Regions from separate parts of the Corallococcus sp. Z5C101001 genome, predicted to be linked through region 2. Evidence: riboswitches for the same ligand, from Rfam matches in the RefSeq annotation. Region 2 holds a riboswitch; the other holds the start of a gene.
The links. Region 2 has a riboswitch for cobalamin ahead of FOF48_RS16320 (TonB-dependent siderophore receptor). Riboswitches for the same ligand answer to the same signal wherever they lie in the genome.

Region 1 (5,956 bases), 150 kb from region 2:
CACGTCCACCTCGTGCCGGCCCACCACCAGCGGGGGCGCGAAGCGGATGGTGGACTTGCCGCACGACAGCAGCAGCAGGCCCTTCTGGAACGCCAGCTGCTCCAGGTCCGCCACGTACGCGCTCGCGGGCTCCCGGGTGTTCGGGTGCACGAACTCGGCGCCCACCATCAGGCCCACGCCGCGTACGTCGCCGATGACGGGGTGTCCGCGCTGGAGCGCCTTGAGGCCCGATTGGAGGTGCTCGCCCGTGTCCCGCACGCTGTCCAGCAGGCCCTCCACGACGTCCAGCGTGGCGAGCGCGGCGGCGCAGCACACCGGGTTGCCGCCGTAGGTGCTGCCGTGGGAGCCGCGCGGCCAGGTCATCACCGCTTCGCGCGCGATGATGGCCCCCAGCGGCATCCCGGACGCGATGCCCTTGGCGGACAGCAGGATGTCCGGCATCACCCCGAAGTGCTCCGCCGCGAACATCCGTCCGGTGCGGCCGATGCCGGACTGCACCTCGTCGAACACCAGCAGGATGCCGTGCGCGTCGCACAGCCGGCGCAGGTCCTGGAGGAAGCCCGCGGACGGCACCACGTAGCCGCCCTCGCCCAGGATGGGCTCCACGAAGATGGCGGCCACCTCGCGCGGGTCCACGTGGTTGACGAACCAGTCCGTCTCCAGCAGGCGCACCGGGTTGCAGGCGTCGCCGCACGCGCCGGGCGCGCAGCCGTTCGCGCAGCGGTACGGGTTGGCGTAGGGGATGTGCAGCACGCCCGGCAGCAGCGGGCCGAAGAACGCGCGCTGGGCCACCTTGGAGGAGTTGAGGGAGATGGCGCCGTAGGTGCGGCCGTGGAAGCCGCCCTTGAAGGCGATGATGGTCTGCCGGCGCGTGTGGTGGCGCGCGAGCTTGAGCGCGCCCTCCACGGCCTCGGTGCCGGAGTTGGTGAGGAAGACCTTCTTGGGGCCCATCTCCGGCAGGTAGTTCGCCAGCCGCTCACAGAGGCGCGAGAAGCCGTCGTAGTAGAAGTCCGTGCCGCAGATGTGGAGGAAGCGGCCCGCGGCCTCCTGGATGGCCTTCACCACGTGCGGGTGCGCGTGCCCCGTGGCGGCCACGGCGATGCCCGCCATGAAGTCCAGGAAGCGGTTGCCGTCCACGTCGTGGACCCACGGCCCCTCGCCGCGCTCCACCACCAGGGGGTACTCCTTGATGTACGACGGCGAGGTGTAGCGCTTGTCCAGGTCGATGATGGCCCGGGCGTTGGGCCCCGGGGGCGCGACCTTCACTTCGGGATAGAGCGGGTGCATGGGGTCTTCCAGGTCAACCCATCCGGGTCTGGGACTGCTCGCGCATGAACTGCGAGACGTAATAGGGACCGCAGCCGCCCTTGCCGCTGGAGCCGCTGGCCTTCCAGCCGCAGAAGGGCTGCACGCCGGGCCACGCGCCCGTCGTCGCGCCCGTGCGGCGGTTGGCGTAGAGCACCCCGGCGTCCGCGCGGGCCATGAACGCCTCCACGGTGGCCGGGTCCTCGCTGAAGATGCCGGCGGTGAGGCCGTAGGCGCTGTCGTTGAGCCGCGCCAGCGCCTCGTCCAGCGTGCGGAAGGTCGCCACGCCGACGAAGGGCAGGAACAGCTCGTCGCGCATCAGCCGGTGGTCGTGCGGCAGCTCCACCACCGTGGGCGCGACGAAGTGGCCGTGCGAGAGCGACGCGTCCAGGGCCGGTGCGCCGCCGCCCGCGTGCACGGTGCCGTCGCGCCGCGCCTCCGCCACGGCCTCTTCGAAGCGGCGGACGGAGGCCGCGTTGATGACCGGCCCCATGAAGACGGACGCGAGCGCGGGGTCCCCCACCACCGTGTCGCGGGCCTTCCGGGCCAGCCGTTCGAGGAAGTCGCGGCGCACGTCCTCGTGCACGTAGATGCGCGACAGCGCGCTGCACTTCTGGCCGGACATCCCGAACGCCGAGCGGTGGCAGCCCTCCACCGCCGCCTCCAGGTCCGCGTCCTTGCAGACAACGGTCGCGTTCTTCCCGCCCAGCTCCAGCAGCGCGGGCCGCACGTGCTCCGCGGTGAGCTGGCGGTGGATCTCCATGCCCACCGTGCTGCTGCCGGTGAAGGCCACGCCGTCCACCGCGGGGTGGCGCACCAGCGCCGCGCCCAGGCGTTCGCCCTCGCCGTGCACCACCTGGAACACGCCGTCCGGCAGGCCCGCGTCCTTCAAGGCGTGGAAGAGGCCGTCCGCGCAACCCGGGGCCTCCTCGCTGGGCTTGAGGATGACGGCGTTGCCGCCCAGCAGCGCGCCCGCGCTCATCCCCGCCGCCAGCGCGAGCGGGAAGTTGAAGGGGGAGATGACGACGAAGACGCCGTAGGGGCGCAGCACGCTGCGCGTGTCCTCGCGGGGAGACAGGCGCGCCATGGGGAGGTGGAAGCCGCGCGCGGACTCCACCTGCCCGGCGTAGTAGCGCAGCAGGTCCGCGGCCTCCTCCACGTCGCCCAGGGCCTCCAGCCGGTTCTTGCCCACCTCCAGCGTCATCCCCGCCGCCAGCTCCCACCGGCGCTCGGAGATGAGGTCGGCGGCGCGGCGCAGGATTTGGACGCGCTCCTCCCACGCGGTGGCGCCCCACGCGCGCTGGGCGTCCTTCGCCGCGCGCACCACGCGGCCCACCTCGCCGGGCGCGGTGCGGTGGAAGCGCCCGATGATTTCGGAGGGCCGCGTGGGGTTGCGGCTGTCCAGCAGGTCCCCGCTGTGGTGCGCCTTGCCGGCGATCCACGACGGGTACTCCGCGCCCAGGCGCGCGCGCACCGTGGCGAGCGCGGCGTCGAAGCGCGCGTGCAGCTCCGTCAGGTCCGCGTCCAGCACCGAATAGGTGATGCGAAAGGTCATGGCCGCTCCAGGAAACGGGTCAGGCCCCGGGCGAGCAGGTCCACCAGCTCGTCCACCTGGGGCTCGGTGATGATCAACGGCGGGCCCACCATCACCAGGTCGCCGTTCGTCCCGTCGGCGTGGCCGGTGTTGGGCCAGAGGATGAGCCCCAGCGCGAACAGCTCCGCGAGCAGCCCCTCCACGGCCCTGCGCGCGCGAGGGAAGGGCCGCTTCGTGGCCTTGTCCTCCACCAGCTCCACGCCCGCCATCAGCCCCACGCCCTGCACGGAGCCCACGTGGGGCAGGGGCAGCAGGACCTCTCGCAGCCGGCGTTGCAGGTAGGCGCCCACGCGCTCCGCGTGCGCCACCAGGTCGTGCCGTTCGTAGTAGTCCAGCACCGCGAGCCCCGCGGCCGTCATGCACGGCGCCTGGAGGTACGTCTGCGCGTGCATGAAGCCGCCGGAGCCCCGGCGCAGCTCCTCCAGGTGGTCCTCGCGCACCAGCACCGCGCTCAGGGGCGCGTAGCCACCGCTCAGCCCCTTGCCCATCACGAGCACGTCCGGGGTGAAGTCCATGAGGTCGCTCGCGAAGAAGCGGCCGGTGCGCCCGCAGCCGCACATGACCTCGTCGGCGATCATCAGGATGCCGTGGCGCCGGCAGACGGCCGACACCGCCTCGAAGTAGCCGGGCGGCGGTACGGACGCTCCCGCCGATGAACCGATGACGGGCTCCGCCACGAACGCGGCGAGCGTGTCGGGGCCCGCGCGCTGGATGGCCTCCTCCAGGTGCCGCGCGTAGTGCGCCGCCCCGTCGCGCGCGTAGTCCTCCAGGCCGCAGCGGTAGGGGTAGGGCGCGGGCGTGGTGACGACCTGGGACAGCATGGGGCCGAAGAACGTCTGGTAGTGCGGCCGTCCGGACATGGACAGCGCGTAGAGCGTGTTGCCGTGGTAGCCGGGCACGCGCGTGATGACGCGCGAGCGCTGGGGCTGTCCGCGCTCCACCCAGAGCTGCCGGGCGAACTTCACCGCCGCCTCGATGGCCTCCGAACCGGAGCCCAGGAAGGCCGCGCGCTTGAGTCCCTGGGGCGCGTGTTCGCACAGCCGGGTGGCCAGGGCCTCCGTCACCTCGGTGGTGAAGTGGGTGCCGTTGACGTACGCGACCTGGAGGAGCTGTTCATGGACGCGGTCCGCGACCTCGCGGTTGCCATGGCCCACGCTGGCCACCAGCGCGCCCGCGGAGCCGTCCAGGTAGCGGCGGCCCTGCGCGCCGTACAGGTAGATGCCCTGGCCGTGGGTCACGACGGGGAACTCGCGCGACAGGTTGCGCAGGAGCACGTTCCCGTCCGGGTAGCGGATGGCGTTCAAAGACAGACGTCTCCCCAGGCGGCGCGCGTGGAGGGCGCGCTCGCGGTGGATGAAAGGAATTGAGAGGAGGAATGCGCGAAGAGGCGTCAGGCGCGCCGCGCCCGGGGCCTCCCGTGCCGTGTCTGGCTTCCGCGTCCTGTCACTGCTTCGCGCTGTCTTCGCCGCACTCCACGCATCGCTCGTCCTAACGGGCGACCCGCGTCGCCCGGCCAGTGACCCACGAAGGAGGAGGCGAGGTGTCCCGGTGCGACGCCGCGCACCCGGGCCATGGACGGGCCCGAAGACACCGACCCCCACCCCCGCGGGTGGCTGGAGACACGAAGGGAGAAGGGGAGTGTGCCGAGGCGAAAATCCCTGTGAAGACAGGGGCTTGCGCTCGGACCTTCCCGCCCTCCCTCGGGGCTCCAGGTCGAACCGTCCGTGGATGTCTCCCACGGGCCGGATGCGGGCAGGTCTTCGGGCTTGTGAGCGCGTCCGGCGTGAGGCGGGCCGGGGTTCCTACTGGCCGTCACTTCCCGGGGCCCACACGGGCTCCAGTGTCATGGACGGCGGTCGTTCTCACCTACCGCTGCGGGGCAGCCCCGGATTCGGACCGGGTTCCCTTTTCAGCCTGGGTAAACCCAGGCACCAGCATGGCGTCGTCTATACGCCCGGCTTGTTTCAGGTGTCAAGGCAATGTCTGTCATGTCTGGTTCTCCGGCGCGAGCGGCGGCACCGCGGTGGGACGCCGCTCCGCGTCGAGCGCGACCAGGATGAAGCGCCCGCGCGTGCACAGCAGGCGCGCGCCGGACAGCAGGTCCTCCGAGTAGAGCTCCACGTCCACGGTGAGGGAGGTGCGGCCGGTGGCGACGACGCGGCCCACCAGCTCCACCAGCTGGCCCTGGCGCACGGGGGTGTGGAAGTCCACGCGTTCGCTGGACGCGGTGACGACGGTGCGTCGCGCGTAGCGGCTGGCGGTGATGAACGCGGACATGTCCATCAGCCGCAGCGCCTGTCCGCCGAAGAGCGTGCCGTAGTGGTTGGTCTGGTCGGGGAAGACCATGTCCACCATGCGGGTCTCGGTGGCGGACGGAGGGAGGGGAGAAGAAGGGGACGTCATGGCAAGGACTCCTGGCGTGCGGTGCCGCCAGCGCCGAGCGCCGTCGGATCCGGGACACACGGCTCCCGGGCCCGGGACGCGGGCGGTGGCGGACGCACGGGACCGCGAGGGATGACCGGACCTTCCCGCGAGGGGCCGGGGTACCGCCCTGTCGGAGACGATCCTCCGCAGGGGCCGAAGGCAGGTTTTCGGACTCGTGGGCGTGCTTCCGGAGCGCTCCCCACCTGATGGGGATGCCTCCGTGGCGTCTACTGGCCGTCGCTTCCCAGTCCGACTCCGGACCAGTGCGTGTGACAGCGTTCGTTCCCACTCACCGCTGCGGGGCAGCTCCGGATTCGCACCGGATTCCCTTGCTAAACCTCGCGGACTCCCGCGAGGCACCGTCGGCGGGAGGCACGCTAGCCGCGCGGTTCACATCCGCCAAGTGTCCACGAGTGCGTTGGGTTGAAGGCGCTCGCGCTTTCGTGCGAGGAGGCACGACGTGACTCCTCTCCGAAGGATGTGGTGGCTGTGCTGCCTCCTGTGGACTGCGTGCGCGGGGCCGGAGGTGAGGGCGCCCCGGAGCTATTCACAGGCGTCGATGGACTCCGCGACGGCCGGATGTCTGCGAAGCCCGGCGTGCGCGTCGCAGGTGGGTGAGGACGCGGTGCTGCC
Region 2 (5,956 bases):
GAGGACCAGGGCCAGCAGCACGAGCGCGAGCCGCGCATCAAGGAGGGGACGCGACATGGGAGTCCTTGGGGGCAGAGGGTTCGAGCGCCACGGCGAACGTCACGTAGGCGGCCCGGCCCGGCAGCGGCATGCCGGTGTAATCCGCGGTCCGGGCATCGAGCAGGTTCTTCACGTCGAACGACACCGTGAGGTCCGGGCGGCGCAGGAAGGTGCTGGAGGCGCCCACGCTCACCCAGGTGCGTGCAGGCAGCGACAGCCGGGCCTCCCCCACGCGGTTGATCAACTGCGCGGACTGGACCAGCACCTCCGTGCGGCCGTTGAGCCAGTCCGGGCCCACGCGCAGCCGGCCCACCCACTTGTGGCGCGGGCGATACGGCAGCTCCTTGCCGAAATAGCGCGGGTCGCCGTAGCGGTTCTGTGTGCGGGTCCACGCGTAGCTCGTGGTGGCGACCAGCCACGTGCGCGGCCGGGCCTCCGCTTCCACCTCCGCGCCCCACACGCGCGCGGCGGCGAAGTTGTAGGGCTTCGCGAGCATCGGCGGATACAGCTCATAGGCGATGAGGTTTTCGTAGACCGCCGCGAAGCCTCCCGCGGTGACGCTCCACGTGTCGTCGTGCCACAGGCCCGCGGCGTCGACGGACAGGGCGCGCTCGGGCTTCAGCTCCGGGTTGGGCAACAGCAGTCCCTGGCGGATGTAGAGCTCCAGGAACGAGGGCGCGCGGTGGGACTGGCCCGCGTTGGCGCGCACGCCGAAGCCGTGGCCCAGGTCCACGCTCGCGCCCAGCTTGGGAGACAGCAGCGAGTAGTGCCCCACGCGCTCCACGCGCAGCGACGGCACCAGCTTCATGCGTTCAGAGAACAGGGACAGCTCGTCCATGGCCATGACGCTCGCGCGCCACCACGACGCCGCCTGGGCACCCGTCGCCTGCGTGACGGCCTCCGACGAGGCGGCGAGCGTCACGGCGAGCGCGTTGCGCCCCACCATCGCGCGCCCCTCCACCTCCGCGCCACCCACGGTGTAGTGCTGCGCGCCGGCATCGAGCCCCATCGCGCCGCCGGTGACATCCAGCCAGTCGCGCCGGAAGAAGCCGCGAGCGCTGCCCTCCCCTGTGTCTCCGAAGGGGCGGCTCCAACGCGCGCCCAGCGACAGGCGCGTCTGGTCCTGGCGGCGGGACTCGGTCGGGTTCTGCACCGTGCCGGCGATCGCGCGGTCCTCCAGCGACAGCTCCGCCAGCGCGTCCACGCGTCCGCCGCTGTCCAGGCTCCGCTGGTACTTCAGCAGCGCGCCGCCGCCGCGGGCATCGTTGCGCGTGCGCACCTCCTGCGTGAGCGGGTTGTCATCCAGCGCGGGCAGCTCGTCGACGCGGTAGCTGAAGTCCCCCTGCGAGCGGCCCCCGTGCAGCAGCACCAGCGCCTGCCCGTCGAGCAGCGCGCCCGACGCGGCGACATGTCCCATCACGGTGTCGAAGCTGCCGTAGGTGACCTCGCCGCTGGACAGCAGCCGTGACGCGGGCGCGCGCGTGACGAGGTTGACCGCGCCGCCCAGGCCCCCCGCGCCATAGCGGGCCCCGGCCGCGCCGCGGAGGATCTCCATCCGCTCCAGCAGCGCGACGGGGATGAGCGACAGGTCCGCGACGCCCCCCGCGCCGTTGAGCGGAATCCCATCCAGGAACACCAGCACGCCATTGGACGACGCGCCGCGCACGACCAGGCTCTTGCCCTGGCCGTAGCCCCCGGCGTCCTGCACGACGAGGCTCGCCGAGCCCCCCAGCAGCTCGGCGGTGTCGCGCGCCTCGCCCGCGCGCTCACGGGCGTCGATGACGGTGATGGCCCCCGTGGGGTCGCGCCGTCGCACGGAGTCGGGAGGCGCGTCGGGCACCACCCTCCCGATGACGTCCACCGTGGGGAGGATGAACTCGGGGAGGGGCGCCTCCGCCTCGGAAGCGGCGGGCCCGGGGGGCGTGGCTTCGGACGCAGCGGGCTCCTGCCCGGCCTGAGCGGGTCCTTGGAAGCCGAGCCCCAGGACCCACGCGGCCTGGGCGAGAAGCGAGCGCCACATGCTCCGCCTTCCGCTCTCTTCCTCGAAGAGAGAAGGCCTCACGGCGGGTCCTCCTTGAGGACACGGCCGCACCCCCGGGCAGGTCTCCTGGCTCACGGACTCCAGACGTGGGCGCACACCGCGCCCTTCTGGAAGGAACCCTCCACCTTCCCTCCGCGTCCTGACGCGGAAGTGGTGACAGCCGAGGCTTCCAGCCCTGGACCTCAGGGCGACCCGTTCACAGTGGCGGGACCGCGCCGGACTCGCACCGGCTTCCCTCTTGAAAGCCCGGCATGGGCACCCAAGGGCCCGGCCCTTCTAGGAGGTCACCTGTAGCCCGTCAAGGCGCGGCCCGTGCGCGTCCCGACCCGCCACGTCTCTCACCTGACAAGACCCACGCTGGAGCATCCGCGCCCATCCCTCCGCGTGGACGCCTCGTGCACCGCCGCACGGTGCGAGGGCCACGTCCCCGAGCAAGGCGCCGCTGGCATGCGGACTGCTCATGCCCGGACGCGACCTCAGGCGGTCGAGCCAGCGAGGTGCCCGGGCCGTGGTGGCGCGGGAGTCTGAAGGGGGAAGCGTGTCGATGCTGATGGCGGGGAAGCGGTTGGCGGTGTTCTCCATCCGCGAGGGCAAGGGCGGGAGCATCTGGGTGCGCGCTGGCAGCGCGTTCGTCAACAAGGACGGTTCGCTCAACGTGCTGCTGGACGTGCTGCCGCTGGACGGGAAGCTGCACGTGCGCGAGGCGGCGGAGAAGCGCGACATGGCGGCAGGCGGGCGCTTCTCGGGCGAGCCGGCGCTGGAGGCGGGCGTGGGGGGCCACTCGTGAAGTGGGCCTGGGCGTGGGTGTTGGGCTGCGTGCTGATGGGGTCGGGGCGCTCGGACGCCGCCAGCTCCCGCACGCAATACGTGGGGGTGGTGAACCTGAACGAAGCCTCGGCGGCGGAGCTGGACCTGCTGCCGGGCGTGGGTGAGAAGGCGGCGCAGCGCATCCTCGAGCACCGCAAGAAGCGGCCCTTCGGTCGCGTCGAGGAGCTGGTCCGGGTCAAGGGCTTCGGCAAGAAGAAGTTCCTCAAGCTGCGCGCGCACCTGGCGCTCAGCGGCCCCACGACGCTCAAGCAGGAGAAGGTCCCCGCCCCCCAGCCGCCGGGAAGGGAGGGAAACGTCACGAACCCATGACAAACACAACCATCGGTTGAGTCAGGCTCGTGAGGGCCGCTGCCTCCGGGCTCCGGCATGCCCGGGGTGGCGGCCCTCGTTCCCTCTGAAGCCTCTCCCCTGGACGCCCCGATGCGTCATGACGCCAGTCCCGGCTCCAGGCGGGCAGCCCCGTCCTGCGCCGTTCATCCCATCCTGATTTTGCTGGAACGGCCGGGCCGACGCGCTAGGACACACCAAACAGGTTGGACCACCGTAGAAAGACAGGGAGGCCGTAGGTGAGGGAGGATGCGCCCATGAAGGACACTCAAGCCCCGGAGTCGATGGCAGGCCCGGACGGCAGCAAGTCCCGGGGACCGCAACTGGGTGAAGTGCTGGAGTTCATGCGCCTGCTCTGGGCCGTGGACCACGGCCTGCAATCCACGTCGAAGCGGATGGAGTCCACGCTGGGGCTCACCGGCCCTCAGCGCCTGGTCATCCGTCTGGTCGGACGCTTCCCGGGCATCACCGCCGGCACGCTCGCGAACATCCTGCATGTGCACCCCAGCACGCTCACCGGCGTGCTCAAGCGCCTGGAGAAGCGCGGCCTGCTGGAGCGCAAGTCGGATCCGCTGGACGGCCGCAAGGCGCTCTTCGCGCTCACCGACGCCGGCCGCTCGCTGGACATCCCGTCCGAGGGCACCGTCGAGTCCGCCGTGCAGCGCGTGCTCGCTCGCATGCCCCGCGACCGCATCGTCTTCACCCAGGAGGTGCTCACCGCGCTCGCCGAGGAGCTGGGCGGGCTCTCCGCGCCCCACGAGGACACCCCCGCGGAGACGCCGTCCAAGCCCACCGCCGAAGGCTGAGCGTCCATCCCGCTCCCCTGCCCTCCGGTCGTTCCCACCGGGCGGGGGAGGTCCGGGGTCCTCCTTCCGCGTTGTCCCCCGAACCCTGCCGTCCGCCCCCCTTCCTGCGGCGGACACAGGGCCGCCCCATCCGACGTCCTTCCCCCAGATGCCCGCGCGAAGACGGCGGGAGTGCGTCACTATTGGGAAATAGCCCGCCCTGCCCGGGGTTGGCCCGCGACCGACGAGCGGACGAGACAGCGTGAACCTCGAGACACCGCAGAGCCCAGGCCCCGAGCTGCCGCCCCCGCCGCCTCCTCCGGCCCCACCGCCCCAGGCCCGGCGCGAAGCGCGCTCGGGCGGCGTGGCGGACCTGCTCGCCCAGGTGCGCGCCCGTCAGCGCCGCCAGCTCTGGGCCCAGGGCATCCTCCTGGGCGCCGTCGCGGCGCTCGGGCTCCTCTTCGCCACGGGCCTCCTGGGCCGCGTCGCGCCGGGCCTCGCGGAGGTGCTGCTGTGGCTCGCCGTTCCGGTGGGCGCGGCGGTGGCGGGCTTCTTCGGCGTCGTGCTCGCGCGCCGTCAGGTGGGCGACGACCTGCTCACCGCCCGGCTCGTGGGCCAGCGCCGCCCGGAGCTGTCGCTGGACGTGCTCGCGGCGGTGGAGCTGTCACACGAGCGCCGCGAGGAGGCGGGCTGGTCCCCCCAGCTCGCGGACGCGTTCCTCGCGCAGATGGACGCGCGGGCCGGCACGGTGGACCCCGGCCTCGTGGTGGACACCCAGCCGCTGCGCCGCGTGGCCATGGCCTGCGCCGGCGCGGTGCTGGCGCTCGCGGTGCTGATGTTCTTCGTGGGCGGCCGCTGGGCCGCGGGCTGGAAGCACCTGCGGGAGCAGGCCGCGCGCCCGGAGACCGCCGCGCAGGTGGAGCCCATCACCGGCGACATCGAGCTGACGTACCGCTACCCCGCGTACACCGGCCTCGCGCCGCGCACCGTGCCGGGCACCAACGGAGAGGTGAGCGCGCCCGCCGGCACCGAGGTCGCGCTGAAGACGCGCTCGGACCGCGCCATCCAGCGCGCGGAGGTCGTCGTCAACGACCAGGTGCTGCCCCTCACCGTCGCGGGAGGCCGGGAGCTGACCGGCAGCTTCATCGCGAAGCAGGGCGGCCACTACCACTTCGTCTTCTACGGCGCGCGCGCGAAGCCCCTCGCGGTGGGCCCGGACATCCCGCTCACCGTGGAGGCGGACAAGTCGCCCCAGGTGACGCTGCTCACGCCCTCCACTGAAATCGAGGTCGACCCCGGTCAGACGGTGACGCTCAAGTACGAGGCCACCGACGACTACGGCCTGTCCGGCCTCGCGCTGGTGTTCCGCATGCCCGGCGCGAAGCAGGAGACGCGCGTGAACCTGCCGCGCGAGGACAGCCGCCGCAGCCGGGGCACGTACGCCTGGGACCTGGGCCCGCTCAAGCCCGCCCCCGGCGACCGCATCACCTACTACGTGGAGGCGAAGGACAACGACGCGGTGGAGGGCCCCAAGAAGGGCGTCAGCCGCACGCAGACCCTGCGCGTCTACAGCGCCGCCGAGCACCGCCGCGCCGCCCTGGAGAAGGCCGAGGCCCTCTGGGGCCGGCTCGTGGACCACCTGGCGGACCGTCTGGAGGGCCCCGACCGCGCGAAGCAGAAGGACGCGCAGGCGGTGGAGGCGGCGCGCACCGTGGACACCAGCGGTCAGGCGCTCGCGGACGACTTCCGCGCCCAGGGCCAGGAGCTGTCGCGCGAGAAGGACGTCCCCAAGGAGATCGTCTCCGCGCTCATCAACATCGGCGGAGAGTTGAAGCGCAGCGTGAGCACCACCTCCGACTTCCGCCGCCTGTTCCTGCGCACCCAGCGCGCGCGCGGCGAGGACTGGGGCACCGGCACCCGGCTCGGCGCCGTGGTG

Region 1: linked by a shared signal. The riboswitch ahead of FOF48_RS15730 (aspartate aminotransferase family protein) and the one ahead of FOF48_RS16320 (TonB-dependent siderophore receptor) in region 2 are both predicted to bind cobalamin.

Annotation. Positions count from the first base shown of each region.
Region 1 covers NZ_VKLU01000006.1:145,119-151,074, reverse strand. The annotation lists gene FOF48_RS15740 (acetyl ornithine aminotransferase family protein) at 1-1,287, opposite strand, end outside; gene FOF48_RS15735 (aldehyde dehydrogenase family protein) at 1,301-2,860, opposite strand; gene FOF48_RS15730 (aspartate aminotransferase family protein) at 2,857-4,203, opposite strand; cobalamin riboswitch at 4,633-4,850, opposite strand; gene FOF48_RS15725 (acyl-CoA thioesterase) at 4,886-5,302, opposite strand; cobalamin riboswitch at 5,464-5,702, opposite strand; gene FOF48_RS15720 (hypothetical protein) at 5,784-5,956, shown strand, end outside.
Region 2 covers NZ_VKLU01000006.1:295,514-301,469, forward strand. The annotation lists gene FOF48_RS16315 (MXAN_6577-like cysteine-rich protein) at 1-57, opposite strand, end outside; gene FOF48_RS16320 (TonB-dependent siderophore receptor) at 38-2,059, opposite strand; cobalamin riboswitch at 2,119-2,358, opposite strand; gene FOF48_RS16325 (hypothetical protein) at 2,625-2,867, shown strand; gene FOF48_RS16330 (helix-hairpin-helix domain-containing protein) at 2,903-3,217, shown strand; gene FOF48_RS16335 (MarR family winged helix-turn-helix transcriptional regulator) at 3,493-4,041, shown strand; gene FOF48_RS16340 (DUF4175 family protein) at 4,283-5,956, shown strand, end outside.